DNA from 3 places in the Clostridium swellfunianum genome. Region 2 is predicted to be linked to each of the others. Evidence: riboswitches for the same ligand, from Rfam matches in the RefSeq annotation. Region 2 holds a riboswitch; each other region holds the start of a gene.
The links. A riboswitch is a leader RNA that binds a small molecule or an ion and turns the genes downstream of it on or off. The one in region 2 is predicted to bind S-adenosylmethionine.

Region 1: it holds a riboswitch for S-adenosylmethionine, as region 2 does, so the genes downstream of both, metK (methionine adenosyltransferase) here and NBE98_RS20015 (methionine ABC transporter ATP-binding protein) in region 2, are expected to answer to the same signal.
Region 3: it holds a riboswitch for S-adenosylmethionine, as region 2 does, so the genes downstream of both, NBE98_RS20990 (pyridoxal phosphate-dependent aminotransferase) here and NBE98_RS20015 (methionine ABC transporter ATP-binding protein) in region 2, are expected to answer to the same signal.

What each region holds. Positions count from the first base shown of each region.
Region 1 covers NZ_JAMOFV010000006.1:3,307,450-3,317,849, forward strand. The annotation lists gene NBE98_RS15580 (M23 family metallopeptidase) at 1-637, shown strand, start outside; gene spoIIID (sporulation transcriptional regulator SpoIIID) at 815-1,069, shown strand; gene NBE98_RS15590 (rod shape-determining protein) at 1,176-2,210, shown strand; gene yyaC (spore protease YyaC) at 2,262-2,804, opposite strand; gene NBE98_RS15600 (hypothetical protein) at 2,988-3,674, shown strand; SAM riboswitch class I at 3,798-3,898, shown strand; gene metK (methionine adenosyltransferase) at 4,016-5,191, shown strand; gene NBE98_RS15610 (hypothetical protein) at 5,362-5,628, shown strand; gene nagA (N-acetylglucosamine-6-phosphate deacetylase) at 5,686-6,819, opposite strand; gene recD2 (SF1B family DNA helicase RecD2) at 7,012-9,270, shown strand; gene NBE98_RS15625 (hypothetical protein) at 9,290-10,315, shown strand; gene NBE98_RS15630 (ComF family protein) at 10,312-10,400, shown strand, end outside.
Region 2 covers NZ_JAMOFV010000006.1:4,204,065-4,214,464, forward strand. The annotation lists gene NBE98_RS19995 (ribonuclease H-like domain-containing protein) at 1-167, opposite strand, end outside; gene NBE98_RS20000 (HAD-IB family hydrolase) at 182-913, opposite strand; gene NBE98_RS20005 (MetQ/NlpA family ABC transporter substrate-binding protein) at 1,080-1,913, opposite strand; gene NBE98_RS20010 (methionine ABC transporter permease) at 1,954-2,610, opposite strand; gene NBE98_RS20015 (methionine ABC transporter ATP-binding protein) at 2,597-3,568, opposite strand; SAM riboswitch class I at 3,694-3,810, opposite strand; gene pflA (pyruvate formate-lyase-activating protein) at 3,939-4,661, opposite strand; gene pflB (formate C-acetyltransferase) at 4,865-7,087, opposite strand; gene NBE98_RS20030 (FeoA family protein) at 7,423-7,650, shown strand; gene feoB (ferrous iron transport protein B) at 7,759-9,531, shown strand; gene NBE98_RS20040 (FeoB-associated Cys-rich membrane protein) at 9,581-9,736, shown strand; gene NBE98_RS20045 (ribonuclease H-like domain-containing protein) at 9,749-10,400, opposite strand, start outside.
Region 3 covers NZ_JAMOFV010000006.1:4,426,074-4,436,473, forward strand. The annotation lists gene NBE98_RS20965 (YkvA family protein) at 93-473, opposite strand; gene NBE98_RS20970 (cupin domain-containing protein) at 476-733, opposite strand; gene abc-f (ribosomal protection-like ABC-F family protein) at 818-2,437, opposite strand; gene larAH10 (NPN-dependent 2-hydroxyacid racemase, LarAH10 family) at 2,767-4,047, opposite strand; gene NBE98_RS20985 (MetQ/NlpA family ABC transporter substrate-binding protein) at 4,068-4,892, opposite strand; gene NBE98_RS20990 (pyridoxal phosphate-dependent aminotransferase) at 4,998-6,185, opposite strand; SAM riboswitch class I at 6,311-6,412, opposite strand; SAM riboswitch class I at 6,582-6,687, shown strand; gene NBE98_RS20995 (M20 family metallopeptidase) at 6,774-7,973, shown strand; gene NBE98_RS21000 (hypothetical protein) at 8,141-8,887, shown strand; gene thrS (threonine--tRNA ligase) at 8,955-10,400, opposite strand, start outside.

The DNA.
Region 1 (10,400 bases), 900 kb from region 2:
GAACCCACCAGTAGTTAATGAAACAGCAGTTAACGATTCAAAGACTACAGGCACAGGATTAATAACTGAGGAGCCAACTAATGACTACCCAAACGCTTTACAGGTTAAGGAAACACCTAAACCTAACACAAGCGCTAACGCCAATACTGGAATAACAGTCCCAAAGACTGGTACAGCAGCAGTATCAAAAAGCGTTGATTTCAAATTTATAAATCCTGTTGAAGGGACTCTTGCGAGAGCTTACTCTGAAGATCCAGTTTACTCAGATTCAACAGATTCTTGGAGACCAAACTTCGGAATGGATATTAAAGCTGAACTTGGTAAATCTGTAGTTGCAGCAGCTGATGGAAAAGTATTAGAAGTTGGCGAAGGCGAGTATGGCAGTTATGTTGCTATATATCACGAAAATGGTCTTACAACAGTATATGCTAACTTGGATAAAGAAATCAAGGTTTCAAAGGGTCAGTCAGTAAAGAAAAACACACAGATAGGTAAGGTTGGTAATACAACTCTTAGAACAGGATATGAAAAGTATGGCAGCCATTTGCACTTTGAAGTAATAAAAGGCAAAGATGTAAACAATGACAATAACAAAGTTGATCCAGCTAAATATGTAAAATATACATTAGCAAAATAATTGGCAGGCTAATATACTTGTAAATTGCAGAAAACAATATTCTGCAAATAGCCATAAATTTTAAATACTTTTATTTAGCCGTTTTCCGAAATAATTAGCGGAAAATGGCTAATGAAAGTAATTTAACATAGTACAAATGCATATTTATAAATATAGAAGGGTTAAGGAGGTAGCACTTTGAAAGACTACATTGAAGAAAGAGTTCTTGAAGTCGCAAACTACATTATTAATTCAAAAGCTACAATTAGAAAAACAGCCAAAGTATTTGGAGTAAGTAAAAGCACTATACACAAGGATATGACAGAGAGGTTACCGAAAATAAATCCTCAAGTAGCAGATGAAGCTAAGAGCATTTTGGATGTAAATAAGGCAGAAAGACACATTAGAGGTGGAAAAGCTACTAAAATGAAGTACAAGGCTATTGAAGGATAAAAATATTCCTATTATAATTAGATTATAAAGCTTAAAATAGTGGAAATTTCAAGTAAATTTGCAGCTTGTTTTAAAGTATTACAAAAGAGCAGGAGTGTATGTAGGGATGTTTTTTAGCTTAGGAACGGATATGGGGATTGACTTAGGTACAGCCACAGTACTTGTGTATATTAAGGGCAAGGGTGTTATACTCAAAGAACCTTCTGTAGTTGCCATTGATAAGAGCAATAATAGGGTTAGGGCTGTTGGTGAAGAAGCTAGACAGATGATAGGAAGAACCCCGGGAAATATAGTGGCTATAAGACCGCTTAGGGATGGGGTTATATCAGATTATGATATTACAGAGACAATGCTTAAACATTTTATCAGAAAAGCATGTGGTAAAAGAAGAATTTCAACTCCTAGAGTAATGATATGTATACCATGTCAAGCAACAGAAGTTGAGAAAAGAGCTGTTAGAGACGCAGCTGTTAATGCAGGAGCAAAAAAAGTTTTTTTAATTGAAGAACCGCTGGCTGCAGCCATAGGTGCAAATCTTGACATAACCGAAGCAAGTGGGAACATGGTAATAGATATAGGCGGAGGTACAACTGATATTGCAGTAATTTCTTTAGGTGGAATAGTTGTGAGATCATCTATTAAGATGGCGGGAGACAAGTTTGACGAAGCAATAATAAGATACATTAGAAAAAAGCATAAATTAATGATTGGTGAAAGAACTTCCGAGGATTTAAAAATAAATATTGGTTCAGCATTTAAGAGAGATAAAGAAGTTACTATGGAAATAAGAGGAAGAGACCTAATATCAGGTCTTCCCAAAAATATAATTGTATCCTCAGAGGAAATGAGAGAAGCTTTAAAGGATACTGTAAATGCTATTGCTGAATGTACCCATTCAGTATTGGAAAGAACTCCACCTGAACTTGCAGCGGATATCGCTGATAAAGGTATTATCATGACTGGTGGGGGCGCTCTTTTAAATGGCTTAGACAAGCTAATAGCCGAAGTTACTAAAGTGCCAGTAAGAGTGGCAGAGGATCCTGTGTCTTGTGTGGCCTTAGGAACTGGCTTAGTTCTTGACTATATAGACAAAATAGACCTTAGAAGTAACGGTTATGATGTCGCTTTAATAGACAGATAGTTGAATCTGATAAAAGCTTAGGCTCTGCAGTACTGCAGAGCCTAAGCTTTTTTAAAGCACTTTTTCGCTGTCTCTCTTATACAAGTAATAAGCATGCATAACTGCATCTGTTATAACTTTTGATAGTTTCATAATTAAATCGAGTCGTATGTTTCTATTGGTAAATAATTCACTGCTTTCGCTGGAGTCTACAATTCCAATAAGAGAAGCTTTGCCGACATCAGGCAAGGATTTACCAACTCCCTTTCCGGGATGAATAGGATAATCTCTAGCTTGAATTTCACCTATGCTGTCACTGTCGCCTAGACAAGCATCTATACCGATGATATTTCCATTAGGATAAGCGTTTTTAATCTCGTTAAGTCTTTTATCTATATTTAAGGCATGGATTGGTTCTGATATTGTTCCAAACACGGGAAACGGGAAAAAACTTTGTTTTAAAAATGTTCCAACTAATGGACCTAAGCAATCTCCAATACATCTATCTGTACCAATGCACACTATAATTGTATTCTCATCCATATAGTCTTTTATAAAGTTTGCAATTTCGTAATAGGCTAAAGGATTTGTAAAGTGTGTTTTTATCTTGCTCAAGAAATAACCTCCCTGTCCTGCTTATTATGCTCTGAACAATTATTAATTGTTCAGTTCCTTATTATGTTTAATTCGTCAGTTATAAACTTATTAATAATATATATGTGGAAAGTACATGGAATATAAGAAAAACTGAATAAAATTTATAAATAATGGAATAATACCCTAATAGGAGGGATTTCCATGCGTAAAAAAATAGGTTCTATAATAATTATTGTTTTCACATTGATTTATGTTTCTGTTATGATTTATGTAAGCGGATATGATTTGGTTGAAATAGGTAGAGTAAAAGCAAGACAAGTTATAAATAGTGCTAAAAATAGTAAAATTGCATTAATATTAGAAAATAATAAAAAGCCCAAGGTCATATATGAAGATGTTAAGCAAAACTCTGAAATTGCAGTGAATAATAATACAAATAAAAATAATGTTAAGAAGTCTGAAGGAAAGCTTTATCCTTTAACTGTTATGAAAGTTAGTGATAAAGCTAAGGAAAGCAAGCTTGAAAAAATATACCTTGAAGAAAGAGAAATACGACAATCTGCAAACGATCAAACACCTATAGATTTAAATAGTATAGCTAAAGCACCAAAGAGTAAAAGTGAAACTAAGTCCAACAGCGAAAATAAAAATAATGAAGATGTATCAGTATTCAAGGTTATGACTCAATACCAGCTTACAGCTGAGGATAAGGAGCGAATACGTACGCTATCTAAGAAATTGTCACCTTTAGATCAAGAAAAAATAAATACATATCTTCAATTTATAAACGATGTCAATGCAAAGAATGCAGTTAATCTTTTAAGAGATAGACTATCCGATAAGGAATTTGAGAAAATAAAGGACATAAGCATAAAACTTAATAAGTAATAATTTTTAGAAAGTATTATCAAATTATAGTTTTGTGTAGAAAATTGAAGATATAAAGAGAAATTTTATTGACAGTTTTTTTGTGCTATGGTATTATATTTTCGAATTTAATAAGAATAATTGCTCTTATCAAGAGAGGTGGAGGGATTTGGCCCTGTGAAGCCCGGCAACCGGTTAGATAACTAAGGTGCCAATTCCGCAGCATAAAGCTTGCAAGATAAGTGATACGTTATATACGTGCCTCTTCTTGTAGAAGAGGTTTTATTTTGCAAAAGACAGCTTAGGTATAGGCTTATTAATTTGTTAATAATAATTTATACATACAGAAGGGAGATTTTGGAATGAGAAGATTATTTACTTCTGAATCAGTTACAGAAGGACATCCAGATAAAATTTGTGATCAGATTTCAGACTCAGTGCTAGATGCAATACTTGCTCAAGATCCTAATGCCAGAGTAGCGTGTGAAACAGCTGTAACTACTGGTATGGTTTTAGTTATGGGGGAAATATCAACAAACTGCTACGTTGATATTCCTAAAGTAGTTAGAAAAACTATCGAAGATATTGGTTATACTAGAGCAAAATATGGTTTTGACAGTGATACATGTTCTGTTCTTACATCAATAGATGAGCAGTCATCTGACATAGCTATGGGAGTTGACGAAGCTCTAGAATCTAAGAAAGGCGAAATGGACAAGATTGAGGCTATAGGTGCAGGAGACCAGGGTATGATGTTTGGGTTTGCTACAAATGAAACTCAAGAATTTATGCCTCTTCCGATAGCAATGGCTCACAGACTTGCAAGAAGACTTTCCGAAGTTAGAAAAAATGGAACACTTTCTTATTTAAGACCTGATGGAAAGACTCAGGTTACAGTAGAATACGAAGATGATAAGCCAGTTAGAATAGATACAATAGTTATTTCGACTCAACACAATCCAGACGTTACTCGTGAGGAAATAGAGAGAGACTTAATTGAGAACGTAATTAGAAAGATAGTTCCATCTAATCTTCTTGATGATAAGACCAGATACTATATAAATCCAACAGGAAGATTTGTTATTGGTGGTCCACAAGGAGACTCAGGTCTTACTGGTAGAAAAATAATTGTTGATACTTATGGTGGATATGGAAGACATGGAGGTGGAGCTTTCTCCGGAAAAGATCCAACAAAGGTAGACAGATCAGCTGCTTATGCTGCAAGATGGGTTGCTAAAAATTTAGTTGCAGCGGGTGTAGCCGATAAGCTTGAAATTGAGCTTGCTTATGCTATAGGAGTTGCAAAACCAGTATCAATTGAAGTTATAACTTTTGGAACTAATAAAGTTTCAGATGAAAAGATCATAGATATAATTAACAAGGTGTTTGACTTAAGACCAGCTGCTATAATAAGAGACTTGGATTTAAGAAAGCCAATCTACAAACAAACAGCTGCCTATGGCCATTTTGGAAGAACTGATATTGATCTTCCATGGGAAAGACTTGACAAGGTAGAAGAAATTAAGAAGTATTTATAATAGGTATAAGACTGCTGATAGAATCAGCAGTCTTATATTCTTTATAGGAATAACTGTTTAATTGAGGGCGTTATTACAGATAAGCTTAAAAAATGAATATTTTACTATATATCTGTTGAAAATTATAATAGCAATATTTATAGCTTATACGAACTAAAAGAGGTGATGATATGTTTTATTCATATAGCAAAAAAATGATAAAAGTCTTCCATTTTATAAGAATTTGTTTTTCGAGATTACTGATGATATCAGCAGCAATAATAATTGGAACAGCTTTGCTGTCGGTATATACTTTTATAAATTTTGTAAACACAATGTCTAGAGCCTACAGTGGTAATCCCGGCGCAGGAACAGCCATTTTAATAGTATTGATAGGAGTGCCGACTATTTCATATATATTTGAAAAAGGATTAAGTTCATATCTTCAACGTAAATAAAAACAACTAGTTATCTAGATATATCTTTTCTGGATAACTAGTTGTTTTAAATATAGCTTACACTTTTGAGAATTTTCCTGATATAATAACTTTTTGTATATTTATATCTTCATCGAACAATACTAAATCAGCATCGTAGCCTTCCTTAATAAGACCCTTTTTATCAGATACACCACAGTGCTTTGCACCGTTATAAGTAGCCATCTTTACAATGTCATAAAGAGCATAGCTATTATTCTTGTAAATATTTCTTATAGCTTTGTCTAATGTTAGTATTGATCCTGCAAGGTTTCCTTCTTTTAGTCTTGCAGCTCCATCTTTAACAAAAACGTCTTGACCACCTAGTGAGTATTTGCCTTCAGGCATTCCACAAGCCATCATTGCGTCTGTAACAAGAAGAACTTTATCAAAGCCTTTCTGTTTATAGGCAATTCTTAAAGAAGGATAACTTATGTGAATTCCATCCGATATAGTTTCAGTTGTTATGTCTGTATCAAAAATAGCTCCTACAACCCCTGGTTCTCTGTGATTAAGTGGAGTCATAGCATTGTATAGATGGGTTGAGTGGCCAATTCCCCATTTTATTCCGTCAATAGCTTCTTTATAGGATGCTTTAGTGTGTCCCATTGAAGCCACTATTCCAAGACCAGTAACATATTGGATCAGTTCTTTAGCACCTTCAACTTCAGGAGCAAGTGTTATGCTTTTAATAGCTGATATATTATGACCAACAATATATTTAAAAGTATCAATAGCAGGTGTTTCTACATAATTAGGATTCTGTGCACCTATCATATTAGGACTTATATATGGTCCTTCAAGGTGAACGCCCAATACGTTAGCGCCATCAGTTCCTTCCCTCATGCATATTGCAGCAGCTTCTACTGATTTTTTTATATCATCTAGGGCACAAGTCATTGTTGTTGGAAGAAATGAGGTTGTTCCGTAGCCAGCTATTATTTTGGAAATTGCGTTTATTGCCTCTACAGTGCCATCCATTGTATCGAAGCCGCCAGCACCATGTATGTGAACATCGATAAAACCGGGGGATAGGTAACTTCCTTGTGCATCTATTACTTCCTCGTCATTATTTTCTTCTGGATTTATTTTTTCTATCTTACCATTTCTAATTAAGACAGAACCATTCTCAATTTTATCGAGAAAAATAATCTTACAATTCTTTATAATCATAAAGCTTACCTCCGTATATATCATAAATTACAATCTGTTTATAATTAACAATATAACATAGTTTATGTCATATTTAAATAGAGAATACAGCAAATACCAAGGCTTATATGTTTATAAAACTTGAGAATTTACTTGCAAAGGAGTATTCTATTGTTATAATTACATTTATAACTAAAGTATAGGAGAGATTATATGCCAGAGATACAGGGCGTAGTTGAAGATATAGTATTTCAAAACGAAGAAAACGGATACGCTATAGCACATATAGCTGGTAATAATGAAAGAACTACAATTGTAGGAGTCATACCTTTCTTAAGTGAAGGGCAAAATTTAAAACTTTTAGGACAATGGGTCGTTCACCCTCAGTTTGGCAAACAATTTAAGGTTGAGAGTTGTCAAGAAATAGTGCCAAATACAATAGAAGGTATTGAAAAGTATCTAGCTTCAGGTGTAATTTCAGGTATAGGACCGGTTACAGCAAGAAAGATTGTAGAGAAGTTTGGTAATAAGACGTTAGAAATTTTGGATAATGATATAAATAGACTACAGGAAATAGAAGGAATAGGGGAGAAAAAAATTGATGTTATAAGAGATTCTTATTCCACTCAAAAAGAAGTGAAAAATATAATGATTTTTCTGCAGACTTACGGGGTTACTCCAAATCAATGCGTTAAAATATATAAAAAATTTGGGGAAATTTCTATAGAGGTTGTTAAAGAAAATCCATATGTTTTAACTGAACAAATATCAGGAATTGGGTTTAAAACTGCGGATAAGATAGCTAGAAGTCTGGGTGTAGAACCTAACTCTCACTTTAGAATTAGTAGTGGCATAAATTATATTATTAATGAGTTTTGTGCATTAGGTAATACTTATATGCCAATGGAACAGTTGCTTAAGGAAGGAAGAAGTATTCTTGGAGTAGCTAACGAGGATATGGAAAGAGTTATCTATAGTAACGCGCTAGAAGGAAAGCTTAAGGTAGATGTAATTGATAAACAAAAGTGCGTGCTTACAATGCCTTTTTATTATTGCGAGCTTAGTGTTACAAAAAAAATAATTACTTTAGCTTATAGTGAATATCAGCCTATAAATACAGATGTAAGCTTTGAGGTGAAGCAGTTTGAAAGAGAGAACAATATTCAATTTGCAGAATCTCAAATAGAAGCTATTGTGGGAGCAGTGGAAAATGGAATTGAGGTAATAACAGGCGGTCCTGGAACAGGAAAAACTACTATAATAAATTGTATAACCGGTATTTTTGAAAAGGCTGGAATGCGAGTTTTTATGGCCGCACCTACTGGAAGAGCTGCTAAGAGAATGAGTGAAGCTACTGGCAGAGAAGCTAAAACCATACATAGGCTTTTAGAACTCGGCTTTAGCGAGGATGAATCAGAAGAAGAGTTTATAAAGGATGAATCCTCACCATTAGAATGTGATGTCGTAATTGTAGATGAAGCGTCTATGATTGATATTATGCTTATGAACAGCCTCCTTAAAGCAATTTCTATGGGAACTAGAATCATTATAGTTGGAGATGTAGATCAGCTTCCATCTGTCGGCCCAGGAAATGTACTTAGGGATATTATCGAAAGTAAATGTGTTAAGGTTGTCAGGCTTAAACATATATTTAGACAGTCTAAAGAAAGCATGATAATAGTAAATGCGCACAAGATAAATAATAGCGAAATGCCCCTTTTGAATGAAAAGAATAAGGATTTTTACTTTATAAGAAGTGAGGATACTAATGAAATACTGAATACTGTTGTTGACCTTATAGATAAAAGGCTCCCGAAATTTAATTCTAAATGGAATAAAGCGCAGCATATTCAAGTTCTTTCACCTATGAGAAAGGGGAATCTTGGCGTTTTCAATCTAAATAAAAAGCTTCAGGATGTTTTGAATCCAAGGCACCCAGAAAAGGCTGAAAAAGAGTATAAAGAGATTACTTTTAGAGTAGGCGACAAGGTTATGCAGATTAAGAACAACTATACCATTAAGTGGACTAGAGTATTTGGAGAAGGTGAAGATGAAGGTGTAGGTGTATTCAATGGAGACGTGGGTTATATTGAGAGAGTAGATGAGGAAAATGGTGTTGTAATTGTAGTGTTTGACGAAGAAAGAAGAGTTATATATGAAAATAACTTTTTAGATGAGCTGGACCTAGCTTACGCTGTTACAATTCATAAAAGCCAGGGAAGCGAGTTCCCTGTAGTTATTATGCCAGCTTTCATGGGACCACCTCTTTTAATGAATAAGAACCTTTTATATACAGGTATTACTAGAGCTAAGCAAATGGTAGTAATTGTTGGTTCTATAAAGGCAGTTCAGTTTATGATAAGCAATAACAGAAGCTTTGAAAGATATTCAGCACTAAGATGGAGAATATCGGATATAATAAATAATGATGCTTTTAATAATGATGAGTTAAACACCAACAAAGAAATTTAGTGAATTGGGGAATGAGGATATGATAACATACAAAACATCAAGCTTTGTAAGTTATAAAGATAAAGTAAGTGAAAGCATTGTGAGTTGGAGCTATGGCAAAGAGAAAGCATTAAATGTTATTGCAGCCCCATATAGTTTACCATCGATGTTTTTAAAGATAATAATTCATTTTGCTGAAACTGGCAAGAAGACTTTATATATCACAGAGGAAGTAGATAATAATATTGAAATTTTAAGCCTGATAAAGAAACACTCTTCTTTTAGAGAGTATAGCTATGTTAGAAATGGTGTAGCTCCTGTAAACTCAACTCTTACTGTAAGCAATTATAGGAATGCAGTTAGAATTAAGGAAACCTATGATTTGGTTATTTACGATGATATTAGCAGCTTTCCGAGATATAATAACTTTGAAATAATGGACTTATTAACAAAATGTACTAATGATAAAGGAAAAATGATAGCATTTGCAGTAGAAAGTGTCTTTAAAAATCAAAGAGATATAGTTCTTCCGATAAGGGAAAATAGAAGACCTTTAGGTGAGCCGCGTTATGTACTAACTAGGCTTGATTTAAGAAGAGAAATTCCTTATATGGTTTATGATTATTTAAACTTCTCTGTAGAGAATGATAGAAAGGTCGTCATTTATGTTCCAAGCAGCGAAGCAGTACAAAATGTCTTTTCATATCTTTGCAATTTTAGAAGCAGCTTAAGCAGAAGTATTATGTATTATGTTAATGGTGAGAGTGATGATAAAGTACTTTATAACTTTGCTAAAATTAAAAGGACAATTCTAGTAACAAATGATTACAAGGACAGATTTGTTAGTCTTGAAGATACAGATGTTGTAGTTTATAAAGCAGATGATTTAGCTTTTGATTACAAAAGTTTAATTTATTTTTGCGGAAAGGCAGGAAGAAGTGATAAGCTTAGAGCTTCAGAGGTTATATTTTTGGCTAACACCGAAAGCTATGATATGGATAAAGCAAGAAATATAATCAGATACTTCAATAAAGAAGCATGGGAAATGGGATTATTAAGTTTTTGAAAGAAAGCTTATTGAGCGTAGTTTACAGTGAAAAAGAAGACTGTGTTTTATGTAGTGCCGATAATTTTTTTGAAGAATTAATCTG
Region 2 (10,400 bases):
TCATAATAGCAGCAACCAAATACTCCAACACATATAGGCTTTTTATAGACATAATGCTCCAAATCAAAGAATAGAGCATTCTTATATAAATCTTTTCTATTTTCGATATCTAAGGCAAAACTATTATCAACCTCTCCAATATATATTTCATTTTCTCTAGCTATCACAAAACCACTCTTTCCTAATCAATCTGAATCAAATCTGGGGTCAATTTGTATACCATATCTTTTCTTTCAACAACAATTAAGGATTTTTCTCTAGTTTCCTTGCTCTCCTGTACTTTTTTAATAAGCTCTCTTGTTGGATTTACAAGCACTGGCGCACCTACCAGCTGAAACATTGTAAAATCTCCCGCAGTATCTCCATAAGCATAACTCTTACTTAGGTCTATATTATATTTATCTGCAAAATGATGTATAGCTACTTTCTTGCTCTTGCTGTCCCACATAGGGACAACCTCGCCCGTGTAAAGCTCATTCTTATCAAGCATGTAAACAGCACCCTTATAGTCATCAAATCCGTGCTTTTGAGCCATTTCTCTAACAAGTTCTATAGGGCTGCCTGAAATAGTTATAAGTACATGCCCCTGTTGTTTATGCCACTTTATCCTGTCTCTTGTAAAAGTATAAACTCTGTCACCTTTCTGATTAACTACATTTCTAGCAATAAACTCCACCTGAGACCTATGCAATCCTTTTATTGCTTCAACATATATGTCTGCCATTCTTAATAGATAATTATCATAGTTCCCTTGTCTCTTATCCCATTTCTGATACTCAAGCCTTACATCATTATACCATCTTTCAGGGTCTATTATCTCATATTTAACCAATTTTTTGAATATCTCAGCAATAAGTCCTTCTCTGTAAAGAGTACCATCAATATCAAAAAAAGCTCCTATATTTTTGCTCATTCCTGCCTCCAATACCATGTTTAATAATATAATATTATAAATACGGTAATTATGCTATCAATATTTTGTAAGATATATATTAAGTATAACCAAATCTTTCATTTGTAATGAAAGTAAGAATAAAAAATGAAGAATGGAGAGTAAGAATCTCACATTCTTCATTTTTTTAAAATGCTGGTATTACGCTGCCGTCTGTATACTTATTTTGAAGGAACTGTTTAACCTCTGGTGAAGTTAGCGCCTCTGAAAGTGCTTTGATATAATCCTTATCCTTATCAGACTTTTTTACAGCTAAAATATTTGCAAATGGAGAATCTTTTGCTTCAATTGCAAGTGCATCCTTAGATGGATTTAATTTAGCTTCCAATGCATAATTCCCGTTAATAACAGCTGCATCAACATCATCTAGAGTTCTTGGAAGCTGTGCTGCTTCAAGTTCTTTAAATTTTAAGTTCTTAGGATTCTCAGTAATATCTATAGCTGTTACTAAATCTCCGCTCTTGAGTTTTATAAGACCGGCATTTTCAAGAACTCTTAAAGCTCTTGCTTCATTAGTTGGATCATTTGGTACTGCTATGGAAGCTCCGTCTTTTAATTCAGTTATTGCCTTAACCTTCTTAGAATAAACTCCCATTGGTTCTAGGTGAACTTTAACAGTATAATCTAATGAAAGATTTTTTTCCTTAACCATATTCTGAAGATAAGGCACGTGTTGAAAGAAATTTGCATCTAATTGACCGTCATTTACTGCAAGATTTGGCTGAACATAATCAGTAAACTCTGTTATTTCAAGTTTATAGCCTTTCTTTTCAAGTAACGGCTTAACAACCTCTAATATTTCTTTATGCGGTACCGGGCTTGCTCCGACCTTAATTATCTTTTTTTCGGATGAACCTGTGCTTGTTGGTGTGCCTGACGCCGGAGATGTTTGTTTTGCTCCGCAGCCTGCAAGTCCTGCTGTTAATGCTACAGCTAATAAAATACTTAATGTTTTTTTCATTTTTAAAAACCCCCTCTTTAAAAATATAATATTTTAAAATTTATTTGCTTAGCTTTTTATAAGCTAGATTACCTAAGCCTTGAAGTATCTGAACCACAATAATAAGTATAATAACAGTGTAAATCATTATATCTGTCTTAAACCTTTGATACCCATACCTGACAGCTATGTCCCCAAGACCTCCTGCACCTATGGTACCAGCCATTGCTGAATAGCCAATAACACTTATAACTGTAAGTGTTATTCCAAGGATTATAGATGGAAGAGCCTCTTTTATCATAACTTTAATTATTATCTGCCAAGTACTTGCACCAAAGGATTTTGCTGCTTCAATAATTCCTGGATCAACTTCTTTAAGAGCTGATTCAATAACTCTAGCTGCAAAAGGAGCTGCCCCAATTGTAAGAGGCACTATAGCTGCTTCCCTTCCAATGGTAGTTCCCGCAATAAGCTTTGTTAGTGGAAATATTGCTATCATCAATATTATAAATGGGAAGGATCTTAAAAGATTTATAAAAAAATTCAAAATGCTATTTACTGCTTTATTAGGCTTCAAACCTTTAGCATCTGTTATTACCAAAGCAATAGCAGGAATAAAACCAATAATTACCGCATAAAGAGTTGATAGCAGTACCATGTACAATGTGTCCCATAACCCGGGCAAAAGTATATCTAATAATAATTTATTTAACGGCATCTTTTATTACCTCCCAGCTTACTTCCTGCTTTCTTAAGAATTCGAATATTTGTTTTTCATATCTTTCCTCTACATTTATGACTAAGCTTCCCAAAACATCCTCTCTAAACCTTTCAAGCTTACCCCAAACTATTGAAAAATCTATATCAAGATCTCTAGCCATTGAGGTTATTATAGTCCTTTGACTTTGATCTTTTGGAAAGAATATTTTTATATTTGAGCCTTCACGAGGCAAAAGCTCTTCCTCGCCCATAAGGTCCCTCAATTCATGTGGAGGTTCAAGGAATAAATCTTCAACCACACCAATAGCTTTAACTTCACCGTCTTCCATTAAAGCTACTCTGCTGCACACCTCTTTTATAACCTCCATTTGGTGTGTAACTATAACTATTGTTATATTAAGCTTTTGGTTTATTTCTCTTAAAAGCTGAAGTATTGATTTTGTAGTCTTAGGGTCTAAAGCTGAAGTAGCTTCATCACATAAAAGTATTTTAGGCTGAAGAGCAAGAGCCCTTGCTATTGCAACTCTTTGTTTTTGTCCTCCGCTCAGCTCCCTAGGATAACTTTTCGTCTTTTCCTCCAAACCTACCAGCTTTAAGAGGCTGTGTACTCTCTCCTTTATTTCTTCTTTAGGAACTCTCCATAGCTGCATTGGTAGAGCGACATTTTCATACACATTTACTCTGTTTAATAGATTAAAACTTTGAAATATCATTCCCAGTTCTTTTCTAAATTCTCTTAATGATTTAGTTTTAAGGCTCCTAACCTCTTTATCCATAACAATTATACTTCCACTATCGTAGCCCTCAAGACCATTAAGACACCTAAGCAATGTTGACTTTCCTGCTCCGCTATGTCCAACTATTCCAAAGATTTCCCCTTGCTCTACTTCTAAGCTTACTTCACGAAGCACCTCTGTATTTCCAAAGCTTTTTGAAACTTTACTTATATGAATCATTCATTTCCCCCTTACATACTTATTTAAGAATCCAAATACTATCAATTGATATTAATAACTATTCTAATTAAAAATATAAAAATAAGCCCCGAGAAAACCTCGGGGCTCTATAAGCATTCCGTGTTTCCTCATCTCCCAGTGTTTATAAAACACTGCAGGAATTGGCACCATTGCATTGTTATAATAACAATGCCGGTTGCCGGGCTTCATAGGGCCAGTCCCTCCACCTCTCTAGATAAGTATATCATCAATATTAAATTACTTTAGTTAAATGCAGTAATACTGTGTTCCTGCATTGATTTAATTATATTAACATTTGGTGTATATGTCAATAGATTTTTGCAATTTTTATTTTCATATTTTGCAATTGTTAAGCATATTTAATGAAATCGTTTAGTTGCTTTTCTAAGTCCTTAGTATATTTTTTGTCCATAGGTTCTAAATTTTCTAATCTGTATGGAATGCCAAGTTGCTCATATTTGGAAACTCCCATTGTATGATAAGGAAGAAGTTCAACTTTATCAACATTTTTAATTTCTTTTATAATGCCCTTAAGCTTTTCAATATGCTCTGCAGAATCTGTTATTCCTGGTACAACCACATGTCTAATCCAAACCTTTGTATTAGATTTATCTAATTCTTCAAGAAACTGATCTAGACCATGCTTACTTCTGCCTGTAAGGTTTTTGTATCCAAAATCATCTACATGCTTTATATCTAAAAGTACCAAATCTACATACTTTAGTATTTCAGAATATTCTCCAAAGCCATATCCAGCTGTATCTAACGCAGTGTGTATTCCCTTTTCCTTACAAAGTTTAAGCATTTCCAGCAGAAATTCAGGCTGAAGAAGAGGATCTCCTCCTGAAAAGGTAACACCACCGCCTGAGCGTTCAAAGTATGGTCTAAATCGCATAATCTTTCTTAAAAGCTCCTCTGGAGTCATTTCATTTCCTCCATCCATAGCCCAAGTATCTGGATTATGACAATAAGCGCATCTCAGCTTGCATCCCTGAAAAAACACAACCGTTCTAACTCCCGGTCCATCTACTAGCCCCATACTTTCAATTGAGTGTATTCTGCCTTTTAGCATTTAAATCCCCTCCTTCAGAATTTATTAACTATATTAAAACCACTGTTAATTTAAGGTGGTAATCGTATAAACGAGTACCACCTTAAGCTTTAGAGTTGAGCCCTGCCAGAAGCAGCCTACAATAGTCTGTTGCTCAGCTCAAAGCAAGTGCCTATTTAAGTCTCAGAATTAAGCCCTGCCATAGGCATGGAGAGCCTATTTGATTACATTTTTTCGTGGAATGTTCTGCTTATAACTTCTTTTTGTTGTGATTTTGTTAATCTGTTGAAGTTAACTGCATATCCTGAAACTCTTATTGTTAATGTTGGATACTTCTCTGGGTGTTCCATAGCATCCATTAATGTTTCTCTGTTTAATACATTTACATTTAAGTGGTGAGCATCTTGACCAAAGTATCCGTCCATTATTGATGCAAGGTTGTTTATTCTTGATTCATGATCTTTTCCTAGTGCATCTGGAAGTATTGAGAATGTATTGGATACCCCGTCTTCGCAGCTTGAATATGGAACCTTAGCAACTGAGTTAAGTGATGCAAGTGCACCTTCTAAGTCTCTTCCATGCATTGGGTTAGCTCCAGGTGCAAATGGCTCTCCAGCCTTTCTTCCGTCTGGTGTTGAACCTGTCTTCTTACCATAAACAACGTTTGAAGTTATAGTTAGTATAGATAATGTATGCTTTGCACCTCTGTAAGTTGGAGTCTTCTTAAGTTCGTTTGAGAAGAAGTTAACTAACTCTATTGCTATGCTGTCAACTCTATCATCATCGTTTCCGTATTTAGGGAAATCTCCTTCTACTTCAAAGTCTACAGTTATTCCATTTTCTCTTATAGGCTTAACCTTAGCATACTTAATAGCACTTAATGAGTCTGTAGCAACAGATAAACCAGCTACTCCAAAGGCCATAAGTCTTCCAACATTAGTATCATGTAAAGCTAATTGCGCTGCTTCATAAGCATACTTGTCGTGCATGTAGTGGATTATATTCATTGTATTTACATAAAGCTCACTTAAGTATTCCATAACTTTTACATAGTTAGCTTTAACTTTTTCATAATCAAGAACTTCATCCATTATTGGGTCAATTCCAGGAACAACTTTTATTCCTTGCTTTTCATCAACACCACCGTTGATAGCAAGTAGTAATCCCTTAGCTAGGTTACATCTTGCTCCGAAGAACTGCATTTGCTTTCCAACCTGCATTGCAGATACACAGCAAGCTATAGCATAGTCGTCTCCGTAAGTTGGTCTCATAACGTCATCATTTTCATATTGAATTGAGTCAGTTAATATTGACATTTCAGCGCAGAACTTCTTGAAGTTTTCTGGTAATTGCTGTGACCAAAGAACTGTCATATTTGGTTCTGGAGCTGTTCCAAGATTAATTAATGTGTGCAGGTATCTATAAGAGCTCTTAGTAACAAGAGGTCTTCCGTCTACACCAACACCACCTATTGATTCAGTTACCCAAGTTGGGTCTCCAGCAAATAAATCATTGTACTCTGGAGTTCTTAAATGTCTTACAAGTCTTAGCTTGATTATGAATTGATCAATTATTTCTTGAGCTTGCTCTTCAGTTATTAAACCTGCTTCTAAATCTCTCTCAATGAATATATCTAAGAATGTGCTTGTTCTTCCTAATGACATTGCAGCACCATTGTTTTCTTTAACAGCTGCAAGATAACCAAAGTATAACCATTGAGCTGCTTCAACAGCGTTAGTAGCTGGCTGTGATATATCAAAGCCATAAGAAGCTGCCATATTCTTTATTTTAGCAAGAGCTCTTATTTGCTCGTTTAATTCTTCTCTAAGTCTAATAGTTTCTTCAACCATTATTCCTTTAGTATTCTTAAGATCTTTCTTCTTTTCAGCTATTAATCTGTCTACACCGTAAAGCACTATCCTTCTGTAGTCACCTATTATTCTTCCTCTACCATAAGCATCTGGAAGTCCAGTTAATACTCCAGTTTTTCTAGCTGCTCTTATTTCTTCTGTATAAGCATCGAAAACACCTTGGTTATGAGTCTTTCTGTAGTTACTGAATATATCATCCATTCTTTCGCTTATCTTATAGCCATAGGATTCAAGAGCACTTTCAGCCATTCTGATTCCGCCCCATGGATTTGTTATTCTCTTTAAAGGAGCATCTGTTTGAAGTCCAACAACAACTTCATTTTCTCTATCTATATAGCCAGGTCCGAATGCATCTACACCTGATACAGTTTCAGTGTCAGCATCTAGAATACCTTTTTTGATTTCTTCCAATATTAATTCACTGCATTTTTCCCATACCTTCTTAGTCTTATCAGTTGGACCTGCTAAGAAGCTCTTGTCACCTTCATATAATTTATAGTTCTTTTGAATAAAATCTCTAACGTCGATATTATCCATCCATTCGCCTTGTATAAAACCTTCCCATTGTTTAAACATTAACTTCACTCCTTGCTTCGTCTTATTACAGTTCTATTATACAATGTTTTTTCATCTGTATCAATAGTAATTTTTGTTGTTTTCAGCCATTTTTGCTCATTATATTAGAACAGTTTACTATTCTGTTTCATTTTCTCACATTTGCTGTATCATTCGATATTTATTATTTATTAATTGTTATTATGATATAAAAACTTTATTGTTATTCCTCTTGTAAACCTTTTAATGCATACTATTTTCATTAGTCCGTTAGAATTTTAACCTTTTTCCTTGACAGACAAATATATTAGTGGTAATATTTACTTGAGAATGATTTTCAGTGTGGGGTGGTAATAATGAGCATTTATGATTTAAAGCCAGGACAAAAAGCATTTGTCACTAGAATTGTAGGAGATGAAAAACTAGCGAAGAGATTGCTAGCTTTAGGCGCTATAGAGGGTACCGAGGTTTCAGTTAAAACAGCAGCTCCACTAGGTGATCCAATTATAATCAATTTTAGAGGCTTCGATTTAGCAATTAGGAAGCAAGATGCAAGAAACATTGTAGTAAGAAACGCAAAATAGAAACAAACAACTTAAGGATTGTTAAGTGTAGAGTTCAAAACAAAGAATACAAAGAGTTTAGGTATTAATAATTCTTAAGTACTAAATAGGAATACAAGGGGGATTTAGATGATTACAGCTGCATTGCTTGGTAATCCTAACGTAGGAAAAACAACTCTTTTTAATCTGCTTACAGGTTCAAATCAACACGTAGGAAATTGGGCTGGAGTAACTGTTGAAAAAAAGGAAGGTTTTCTTGGAAATAACATTAAGATCGTAGATTTGCCTGGAATATATGCCATGGATACTTATTCTTACGAAGAAAAGGTATCTAAAAACTTCATTGTTAATGGAAATGTAGATTTAATCATCAACATAGTTGATGCCTCTAATCTAAATAGAAATCTCTATCTTACAACACAACTTAAACAGTTTAAAAAGCCTATCGTCTTAGTTTTAAACATGATAGATTCCGCTGAAAGCAAGGGTATAAAATTTGATTATGAAATGCTCTCAAAAGAGCTTGGAGTAACTGTAGTTCCAATAATAGCTTCAAAAGGTAAAGGCATCGATAAACTGAAGGAACTTTTGAATAGTTCTGTTTTTTTAAAAGATTCTGATGATAATAACTTTCAGTTTCACACAGAAAAAGAAGCCTATGGCTATATTGAAACTGTATTAAGTAAATGCTTAACCTATACTTCTAAAAATAAAGTTTCCACCACTGAAAAAATAGATCGGTATGTTATAAATAGATTTTTAGCTTATCCATTATTTTTGCTTATACTATTTTTTATATTTCAGTTCACTTTTAGCTGGGTAGGTCAACCCCTTGCGGATTGGCTTGATGCACTAGTATCAGATAAACTTGTTCCTGCAGTTGATGTGATGCTCTCTAGCAGCAGTGATTGGTTCAAATCATTGATAATAGATGGTATCATAGGCGGTGTTGGCTCAGTCATAGTATTTCTTCCTGTAATATTGGCATTGTTTTTATGCATCTCTTTCTTAGAAGATAGCGGATACATGGCTAGAGTTGCCTTTATAATGGATAGAATAATTAGAAAGATGGGACTTTCCGGAAAAGCATTTATTCCACTTATAATTGGTTTTGGCTGTTCTGTTCCAGGAGTAATGTCCGCAAGAACCCTTGAAAGTGAAAAAGACAGAAAGCTGGCAGCTTTAATAGTTCCACTTATGTCCTGCAACGCAAGATTACCTGTTTATTTAGTATTTGCTGGAGCATTTTTTAAGGGTCATGAATCCTTAGTTGTAGCTTCACTTTATTTAATTGGTGTAATAATTGCATTTATAATAGGAATATTATTTAAGAATACTTTATTTAAAAAGGATGATGAACCTTTTATAATAGAACTCCCTGAATATAAGCTTCCTGAGGCAAAAGGACTGGCACTTCATACTTGGGAAAAAGGAAAAGGCTTTTTAAAGAAAGCTGGAACAATAATATTCTCAGTATCTATTATTGTGTGGGTACTTTCAAACTTTAACTTTAATGGATATACAGATATAAATTCAAGCTTCATGTCCAATATTGGAAGAGCTATAAGTCCTATATTTTATCCTCTTGGCTTTGCTTCCTGGCAAAATGCAGTATCTTTGCTTGCTGGAATAATGGCTAAAGAAGTTGTAGTTGGTACTATGGGAGTTATATATGGCGGTGAATTAACAGAAATACTTCCAACAGTATTTACTTCTCTTTCAGCTTACAGCTTTCTAGTATTTGTTCTTTTATATACACCATGTGTATCATTAATAGCTACAATGAAAAAAGAGTACGGAACAAAGATGGCTACTTTTTCAGTTACTTATCAATTTATACTAGCATGGGTAGTTTCCTTCCTGGTATTTAATATAGGAAGCTTAATATTAAGAATATTTTAATTGGACATATTACTTCTTAGTAGTGTCCTTAAAAAGGAGTGTGGTCTTAATGCCTGAAATAATCATAGCTGCTGTACTAATAGCTGCTGCAGGATATATATTTTATAAAAACTTTAAAAAGAGCGCCTCTGGTGAATGTAACTGTGGAAGCTGCTCAAATAGCTGTCCAAAGTATTCAATGTCAAAAGAAAAAAAGCAGGATTAGTTCCTGCTTTTTTTAATAGCTGTTATTTGCAATAGCTGTCAATTCTGTTTCATCCTTGGTTCCTCTTAGTATTGCATCAATCACCTTTGAGGCAGCTTTTTTAGAAATTCTTTCAACATCTACATTCAACTCTATTTTATTCTTTTTTATCAAACTTCTTAAAAACCTAAGCTGTTTTTCTGTTATACAATCATCCCTTACGATAGTATCACTGCTTTGGACCTTATATATAAGAGTAAATATTCTAGGAAGGTTTAATACATCTTCATAGTTATGAAGCATAATGATATCCTTTAACTCTTCATCTTTAGTTTGAAGATATTGATTATACATCTCAACGCTAATAGCCCCATCTATTTGATCTTCTCTTTCAACACCTAAAAACTTTTCAACTGTTTTTAGATTGCAGCGTTCCATGCCAAGCTGTCTGTAATAAGGTCTTATCATTCTATACAAGTCAATATGTTCAGAAGGAATATTAAAATATATATTATTCTTTTCTGATCTTCTCACTACAAAAGGCTCATCAAAGGCTATTCCATTATAGGAGCACCATTTTGAAAACTTTTCTAAATCACTGCTGAAAGCATGTAATATGTCAGTTTCATCCTCAAGTTCCTCAGCGAAATACTGTTTTATTGTAAGAAGTCCTTCTTCATTAAAA
Region 3 (10,400 bases), 220 kb from region 2:
TTAAAGCTTCAATTTTGATAACATGATTTAGTATGCCCGAAGAAGTGGTAAAATATGAACAATAAAACAGCAGCCTGAACGCTGCTGTTTAACTAAAGTATATACTTGTATATGATTAGTCCAATTATAAAAATCCATATGGCTAATATTATAAAGCCTGCAATCCAGTTCTTGGGTTTGTCATCTCTAGCAGCATTTTCTGCTTCAATTCTGCATTCCTCAAGCACATTTTTAGGTATTAATTTTATTACCATATATATTCCCAGAGGAATCAATAACAAATCATCTAAATATCCAAGTACAGGAATGAAGTCAGGTATTAAATCCACAGGGCTTAAAGCATATCCAATAACAATAGCCGCTAAAGTCTTTGTATACCAGGGTACTCCAGGCTTTTTGTATGCTATAGATAATACCCTTAATTCTCTCTTAAGCAGTTTTGTTTTGTGTTTTAAAAAATCTATAATCTTCATATTTATACCTTAGGAATTAAAAAGGATGTTACATACATTTCGCTATCAGACCTTAATGCATGCATAGTTCCTGCAGGAACTATAAAAGCTTTGCCTGCCTCAAGTTTTTCTTCTCCATCAGCAAGCACCCCAAAGCCTTCTCCCTTTACGCAATAGAACACTTCATCATGTTTTGGATGCTGGTGAAGCGGCACTTTCTTATCTGATGGTATGTGGTAAACATTAGTTGCTATTGATGATTTTATATTCTCTAAGTCCATTGTTATTTCCTCCTAAATTGCTTTTGTAAGTACACATTTTTTAAGTGCAAACTATAAATATTATAACTTTACAGCTATTAAATTTTAAGCCTTGATTTTATTTTTGTACATGTTAATTTCTCTTGCAGTAAGAAGAAATTTATCATTTACTATCTGTCTTTCTTCTTCTGTCAACTTATCATTGAGCCGTCCACTTATGAAAGCTAACTCACACTCAAGCCTGCTTATAGTATCCTTAATAGTATTATAGTCCTCACTTAAAGCTTCAGCCTTTCTATCATTTTCAATCTTATTTAAGTATTCCTCATATCCACCTAAATAAGTAGTAAGCTTATAGTTGTTAAGCTGCAAAACTTTATTAGACAATCTATTTACAAAGTATCTATCATGAGAAACAAAAAGCATACTTCCCTGAAATTCTTCTAAAATTTCCTCAACCTTCTCTTTTGACACAATATCCATATAATTAGTTGGTTCATCTAATATCAATAAATTTGCAGAAGATAGTATAAGCTTTGCAAAGGCTACTCTGCATTTTTCTCCCATGCTTAAATTCTTAACTTCTTTAAAAACATCATCTCCTTTAAATAAAAGGCACGCAAGCAGAAGCCTTGCTTCCTTTTGAGTTGCTCCGCTTTCAAGCAAATTATCCAGGATACACTTGTCGTAATTTAAATTTTCAAGCTCCTGAGCAAAGTATCCTATCTTAACAGAAGGATTTACAGTTATGATGCCATCGAAATTCTTATCCAATCCATTCAGCATTTTAATGATAGTAGTTTTCCCTGCACCATTATTACCTAATAGAGCAATTTTATCGCCTCTCATAATGCTAAAAGAGGCTTTAGTTAGAATAGTTCTATCACCATAGCTTTTATACAAATTATTACCTTGTACTAGATACCGTGAAAGTTTAGTATTAACAATGCCTTTATTTAGCAATTCAAAGCAAGCCGCTACCTCTTCTTTTGGTTTCTCTACTTTGTTATCCTCAAGCCTCTCAAGCTGCTTTTCCTTTGCCCTCATAACGCTAACATGCTTTTTAGCTTTGCTTCTTGCAAAATCATTCTGACCAGCAGCCTTATGTGCTTTGTCAAACCAATCTTTTCTATCATTTATTACCTCATTAAGGTGTTTTATATCTCTTTGCTGCTTTTCATATTCCTTAAGTTGATTTCTAATCTCTGATTTCTTCTGTAGCTTATAGCTTGTATAGTTTCCCTCATATTGTCTTAGTTCTTTAGACGAAAGTTCCCAAATCTTATTGGTAGTTTTATCTAAAAAATATCTATCATGTGAAATTATAAGTACTGTCTTTCTTAAGTTTTTAATAATGCCCTCAAGCCAGCTTACACTTTCCATATCAAGATGGTTAGTTGGTTCATCTAAAATCAGCACATCATAGTCTTTATTCAACGTTTCACTTAATAGCTGTTTAGTTTTCTCTCCACCGCTTAAATTTGAGAAGTCCTTACCTTCCAAAGCTTCATTCATATAATGAATCTTTAAATTACTGGGACTATATTTGATACTTCCTTCCTCATATTGTTCCAGCCCAGCTAAAAGCTTAGCCAAGGTAGTCTTGCCAATCCCATTTACTCCTATAAGTCCAATTTTTTCATTATTATTTATTCTTCCACTGATACTACTAAATACAATCTTACCTTCATAATCCTTATATAAATTTTCAAAAATAACGTTCATACAATCATCTCCTTTTAAGATTAAATAGAGATGACAGCCAAAAAATAGTAAAGCTGTACCCGTATTGCAGGATACAGCTACAAGCCATATTAAAATTTTGCCTGTGGGAAATAAACCTGTACGTGTTTTTTAACTATCATCTCTTAAAAATGCGCATAGAAATCCCTGCACAATTCTAAGGACTAACTATTTAATTAGTTATTAGTTAAAAAACTCTTAATCATTTCACACCTCATAGTTTATTAATAGTTAAAGTCTAACTTCACCTTCATACTAACATAAACTCCCATATACTTCAATATATATAGTTATTTTTTCTCCTGAGGTATTTAGAGTATCGGAAGTGTGTTTCCTCCAAAAGGCATTAAGGTTATTCTGGGTTTTGAAGAACTTATTGAATATGCTTGCTTCAGAGCTTCTTCAAGTGAAGCTGCTGGAATAAATCCAAGCTCTTCCACCACTTTTTTATCTAGTGCAGATATTAGAAATACCTTTCTAAATTTAGCCAGGTAAGCAGTCTTATAGGCTGCATAACCAGGTACAGTAAAGTTCTTCTTAAGTGCTCTTTCCATGTCTTCTAGACTTTTATATTGAAACCACTCTAAAAATTCTTGCGCTCCAAGACCTTCTATACATTCAGAAGCAATTATCACAGAACTGTTTTCCTTGCTTCCATATATGCAGTTATCCATAGTCTTAACAGTTTGATATAAATTTATATCTTTAGGATAGCCCCCTGCTGATGCAATCATTATATCAGACTGTTCTTCTATTTTTATTCCATAGAGCTCCCTTATGGTGCTGCAGCCCCTTAGCCAAGCCTTTTCAAAATCTCCTGCAACAAACTCTATGAAATTTCCTTCTGCATCAAGTACAGCATTGAAAAGAAAATCCGGATTTACTCTTCTACAGATTTCATTTATATCCTCTCTCATTGGATTGCCTTTAATTTTATTTGAGGCAGCAGCAGGATTTAATCCTGTGCTTTCTCCCTCATAAAAAGTCAGCCGATGATTATGCTGTATTGTTTCAAGTCCCGCCACTCCTGGAACCATGCTTTTTGCCCCGCCCCCGAAACCAGCAAACAAGTGAAAAACAATTCCCCCTGTTAAAATCACTCTATCTGCCTCAAGCACTTTTCTATTAATATAAATTGGAGTTCCAAAGCTTGATTTCCCAAAATAGGAAAGACTATCATCATTAAAGCAGTCATGGTCATATACCTTGACTCTTCTGTAGACTTCACTACCTACTATAAGCTCTTTTTCATAATCAGTTGATGGTCTATGTGTTCCTAATGCAACAAGAACTGAAATATCCTTATCTCTAATACCTATAGAATTAAGGTAATTTACAATATACACTAAAAATTCAGAAGTTTTTATCCACAATCTTGTTATATCACTTACAACTATTAACACCTTATCCCCTTGCTTCACAATTTCCTTTACCGGAGATGTACCTATAGGCTCTTTAAGTGCTTTTTTTACTTCTGAAGCTATATCCACCATTTTAGCTGCCTCCTTTGGAAGCAGCGTGTTTACTATATACTCATCACTAATATTTATTTTTAGCTTTTCTTTGCCATACTTTATTTCGTAAGCTGCCATGGCACTTCCCCCTATCTCTTTTAAAAAGCTGTTATTACAGAACCTTTAAAGGTTTCATCAATAAACTTTTTAATTTCTTGGGATTGATATGCTTCTACAAGCTTTTTAATTCTTTCATCATCCTTATTATCAGGTCTTGCAACTATTATATTTACCCATGGCGAGTCCTTAGGCTCTATAAAAATAGAATCTTTAACTGGATTTAGTTTTGCTTCCATAGCAAAATTGGTATTTATAGCTGCAGCTGCGACTTCTGAAAGCGAGCGAGGTACCATTGCAGCTTCAAGCTCTATAAATTTAATTTTCTTAGGATTTTCAGCTATATCCTGAAGCGTGGCTTTTACGCCAACACCTTCTTTTAGCTTGATTACCTTAGCGGCTTCTAAAAGTATTAATGCCCTTGCTTCATTAGTTGGGTCATTAGGAATTGATACCTTATCTCCCTGCTTAAGCTCATCTAAGCTTTTTATCTTTTGAGAATATGCTCCCATTGGGAAATTCACAGCACTAGCAACTTTAACCAAATTCATCTTTTGGTCTTCATTAAATTTTATTAAATATGGCTCATGCTGATATATATTGACATCTATTTGCTTTTCGAAAAGCTGTTTGTTTGGTTGAACATAATCATTGAATACAACCAACTCTACATTTAAACCTTTTGCTTTAGCGACTTCCTTAACTTTTTCCGCCACTTGCTCATGAGGTCCTGCTGTAACCCCAACTTTTAATGGCGCATCTAATTTTACGCTGTTACCTACACTTGCTGTTTTCTTTGCCCCACAGCCTGTTAATAATACTGCACCTAATACTACTGATAATAAAATTGATACTGCCTTTTTCATTTTTATGCCCCCTTAATATTACTTTTTGCACGTATAGCCTATTACTCTTTACGCATTTCTTATTAAACTTAATTTCACAAATTAAAAATTCACATTATTAAACTCTTAGGACATAATTATGCCTCTTGAAGCTTTTTCTCTAAGGCTTTTTAGTCTTTCTAAAGCAGCTAATAAGGTTTCAGTCTTCTTTGCGAAATGAAATCTAATTAGATGATTTACCTCTTCTTTAAAGAAACTTGAACCTGGAACCGCTGCCACCCCAACTTCCTTTGCCAGCCATTCGCAGAACTCGTTATCCGTAAGGCTAGTGTCCTGAATAAACTCTGATATATCTACCATAATGTAGTAAGCACCTTGAGGAACTGTATATTTTAGTCCAGCTTCATCAAGCCCTTTTATAAACAAATCTCTTTTTTCAGTATAAAGCTCTCTTAGGCTTTCATAGTATTCTTCTGGTAAATTGAAGCCTGAGATTGCTGCTGCCTGAAGCGGAGCTGCTGCACCAACCGTTAAAAAATCATGTACCTTCTTTGCATTATTAATAATGTGTTCTGGTGCTATAATATAGCCCAATCTCCATCCTGTTATGGAATAAGTTTTTGATAATGAACTACAGCTTATTGTTCTTTCAAACATGCCCGGCAAAGCTGCAAAATAAACATGCTCATAAGGCTTCATCACAATATGTTCGTAGACTTCATCAGTTATTACAAAGGCATCATACTCTATTGCAAGATTTGCAATAAACTCAAGCTCTTCTCTTGTAAACACCTTGCCAGTTGGATTTGAAGGATTGCAAAGAATTAATGCTTTGGGCTTTTGCTCGAAAGCTCTTATAAGCTCTTCTCTATTGAAATTGAATTCTGGTGGATACAATGGAACATATATTGGCTCTGCCCCACAAAGAATTGTATCAGCCACATAATTTTCATAAAATGGAGAAAATACAATAACCTTTTCTCCTGGCTCACAAACACTCATCATAGCCGCCATCATTGCTTCTGTACTTCCACAGGTCACTACAATTTCTTTATTAGGATCTATATCTAATCCCATGAATTTTGATTGTTTTTTCGCCAGTACTTCTCTAAGCCCTTGAGATCCCCACGTAATTTCATACTGATGCGGACCTTCATCTGCTGCTTTTTTTAAAGCTTCCACCAATTCTTTTGGTGGATCAAAATCCGGAAAACCTTGAGACAGATTTATTGCCCCATATTCATTTGCGACTCTTGTCATCTTTCTTATGACTGATTCTGTGAATCCATCTAATCTGCTGCTAACTTGCGGCATTTATTAGTCCTCCTTTCTTTTCGTAAAAACCTTGTTGTAAAATAAAAGCTCCTTATCTTTAGAATCGATAAGGAGCACAGGTAAAAAAATAAACCCGTGGAAGGGTTATTATTAACTACTGCCTTCCCTCATCTCTCAGAATAAATCTGCTGGATTTAGCACCGTACATTAAGTATGTGGTTGCTGAAGCTTCATCGGGCCAGTCCCTAGGCTTCTCTAGATAAGGATTATTATTTAATTTTCTTTTTCGTAATTCGCATTACTTGCATTTGATTATATATGCAATTTTTAACATTGTCAACATCATTTTGTAAAACTATCTAAAAATATTTTTTACTTAGTTTATATTGACATATTTGGATATTAGCTTTAATATATTAAATAAATAAAATATATTTCTTATCCAGAGAGGTGGAGGGAACGGCCCTTTGAAGCCTCGGCAGCGGGTTCTAGCGTAGAATACTGTGCCAATTCCAGCAAGCAAAAGCTTGACAGATAAGATAGATTAAGTTTAACAATGTTTAACCTCTTCTTATCTTAAGGAGAGGTTTTATTTTTTATAAAGTATATTCTGCAGGAGGATAAACTATGACTTTCAATTTAGAGGAAATAAAAAATATTATTTTAAATACTATAGATAATCTATCAGAGAAATTTATTTGTATAAGTCACCAAATTCATGAGAAGCCTGAAGTGGGAAATGAAGAACATTTTTCTTCAAAGCTCCTTTCTGATACTTTAGAAGCTGAAGAATTTCAAGTTCAAAGAGGTATCCCTGGACACGAAACCGCATTTATAGCTAGAAAGAAATCAGAAAAGCCAGGTGCTGTAATCGCCTATTTAGCAGAATACGATGCTCTTCCAGGCTTAGGTCACGCTTGTGGACATAACATAATTGGAACCGCAAGCATTGCTGCAGCTATTGCTTTGTCAAAGGTTTTAGACCAAATTGGTGGGGAGATAGTAGTTTTAGGCACTCCCGCTGAGGAAGGTGGTCAAAGCGGAAGTGCTAAAGCTACTTTTGTAAGAGAAAACTTGCTTTCTGGAATAGATGCCTGCATGATGATTCATCCAAATTCAAAAACAACTATTACAGGAAGCACATTAGCCGTAGATCCATTAGATTTTGAATACATAGGAAAGCCAGCTCATGCAGCTGCATGTCCTGAGGAAGGCATAAATGCATTAGATGCTGTTATTTTGCTCTTTAACGGAATTAATGCTTTAAGACAGCATGTGACAAGTGATGTTAGAATTCATGGAATAATAACTCATGGCGGAGATGCCCCAAATATTGTTCCTGAGTATGCAAAGGCTAGATTTTTTATAAGGGCATCAAGTAGAGAAGCCTTAAACAAAGTTACAACCCGAGTAAAAGCTATAGCTGAAGGCGCTGCATTAGCAACAGGTTCAAAACTTAATATTATTGCATATCAAAATCCTGTAGATGATTTCTTGATAATAAAGTCCTTCGATCAAGTTTTTAAAGATAATTTAGAGTCTCTTGGTGTGAAAGTTATAGATAAAGATGTAATTGGGTTAGGTTCCACAGATGCAGGCAATATTAGCCAAGTTGTGCCAACTATTCACCCTTATATAAGCATAGGTTCTGATAATCTATCACCTCACACTATTGAGTTCAAAGAGGCAGCTAAATCTAAAGCTGGTGATGAAGCCTTGCTTATCAGTTCAAAAGTACTTGCACTCACCGGCTTAACCCTATTAACTGACAAGAAAAGATTACAAGTTATCGCACAAGAATTTACTAATTCAAAACAAATGCTTTGATTCTTCTACATAATTTCTTCATAGCATTTTGACGTAATAAACGAACACCAAGTATAAACATCAGTATAATTAAAAAAGTACTTTTATAAAATAGAATAACCGCACCTTGCATCAATTGGAATATTAAGGATGTTATGATAAAATAAATTTTAAAAGGGGCATGTTTTATGAGTAAAAAAATATTGAGAAGTTTAGCAATTAGTTTAACAACACTGTTACTCTTACTAACTGGATGTTCAGATAAACCAATTGTTGTTGAAACACAGGCTAAGTATAAAAGCTATGACTATAATGAATTAAAAAATTATGCACACACAATAGCTTTGATAACTACTACCGATAAATTAACCCCAAAAAATAGCTATATAAAATATAATCTAGATAACACTATTTCTGATTATTATTCTTTAAGAAATATAAAGGTTGATAAATTTTTTAAAAATGAAAATACCTTACCTGAGGAACTTCAGATTGCTGAAAGATGTGTATTAACCAAAAATAATGAATTAATCCACCCAAAAGATTACGAAAATATGAAAAAGGGAAATAAATACATTGTGTTTCTTTGTGATATGAATAACCAAAATTATCCTATTATAGTGAGCTTAAACAATGGCAAAATTGATTTAGAGAATTTTAAACTAAACAAGAGAAGTGATGTGGCAATAAAAAGCCTAATTGAATTTGAGCTAGATAATGTTTCTAATGATTTTAAAGAAAGCATATTAAAAAGCTCCCTTTCAACATCTCAGGTTAACTACAAAGAAATTCAGAATGTCCAAGTTATTAAATCCTTATACGGAGACTTAGAAGTATTATTTCATTATAGTGAAGCTAGGAATACAACATATATTTGGATAAATGGCACACAGTTTGATACCCCAGGAAATATCACATCTAAGTTAAGTAACTAAAGAGCAAGGCTATGGAAGCGTAAATAGTTTTAATAAATCTATTTACGCTTCCATAGCCTTTAACCAACTATCTTTCTTTACTTTCAATTTCCTTAACGATTCTATCTACAAATGCCTCTAAAGCAATTGCACCTTCATCGTCATTCTTTCTGCTTCTTACAGATACAGTATTTTCGGCAGCTTCCTTTTCACCTACTACAAGCATGTAAGGTACTCTTTGCATTCTTGCTTCCCTAATCTTATAGCCTATCTTTTCAGCTCTGTAGTCTGGCTCAACTCTAACTCCCTTAGCTTGAAGAGTCTTAGTTACCTTTTCTACATAGTCATGATACTTTTCTGATATTGGAAGTACCTTAACTTGAACTGGTGCAAGCCATGTTGGGAAGGCTCCTGCATATTTTTCAATAAGCATTGCTAAAGTTCTTTCGTAGCAGCCTATTGAAGTTCTGTGAATGATATATGGGAATTTCTTTTCTCCATCCTTATCCACATAAGTCATGTCAAATCTATGAGCTAGTGAGAAGTCTATTTGTATAGTTATTATTGTATCTTCTTTTCCATGAACGTTCTTAAACTGTAAGTCAAGCTTTGGTCCATAGAAAGCAGCTTCCCCTATAGCTTCCTTGTAATTGATGCCTAAGTTGTCTAGTATATTCTTCATCTTAACCTGAGTATCTTCCCAAGCTTCTGGATTATCTATATACTTTTCTTTATTTTCAGGATCCCATTTGGAGAATCTATAAGATATATCCTCTTTAATCCCTAGAGTATCCATCATGTAGTTAACTAAGTCAACTACACCCTTGAATTCTTCTTCAAGCTGGTCTGGTCTAACTATTAGGTGTCCTTCAGAAATTGTAAACTGTCTAACTCTTATAAGACCGTGCATTTCCCCTGAGGATTCATTTCTAAATAGTGTAGAAGTTTCACCATATCTAAGAGGAAGATCTCTATAGCTTCTTTGTTTAGCTTTATAAACTTGGAATTGGAATGGACAAGTCATTGGTCTTAAAGCCATAACTTCATCGTCTTTTTCCTCATCGCCAAGTACAAACATCCCTTCCTTGTAGTGATCCCAGTGTCCCGAAATCTTGTATAAATCACTCTTAGCCATTAATGGAGTTTTAGTTAAAAGGTAGCCTCTTCTTTCCTCTTCATCCTCAACAAATCTTTGAAGAAGCTGAACTACTTTTGCTCCCTTAGGCATAAGTATTGGAAGTCCTTGACCTACTTCTTCTACTGTTGTAAATAATTCTAGTTCTCTTCCAAGCTTGTTGTGGTCTCTCTTCTTAGCTTCCTCAACTCTTGTTAGATACTCTTCAAGCTCATTCTTTTTTGTAAAGGAAGTTCCGTAGATACGGCTTAGCATCTTGTTCTTTTCGCTGCCTCTCCAGTAAGCTCCTGCTACTTGAGTTAGCTTGAAGGCTTTAACAAACTTTGTGTTCATCAAATGAGGACCTGCACAAAGATCAACAAACTCACCCATTTTGTAGAAGGATAATACTGCATCCTC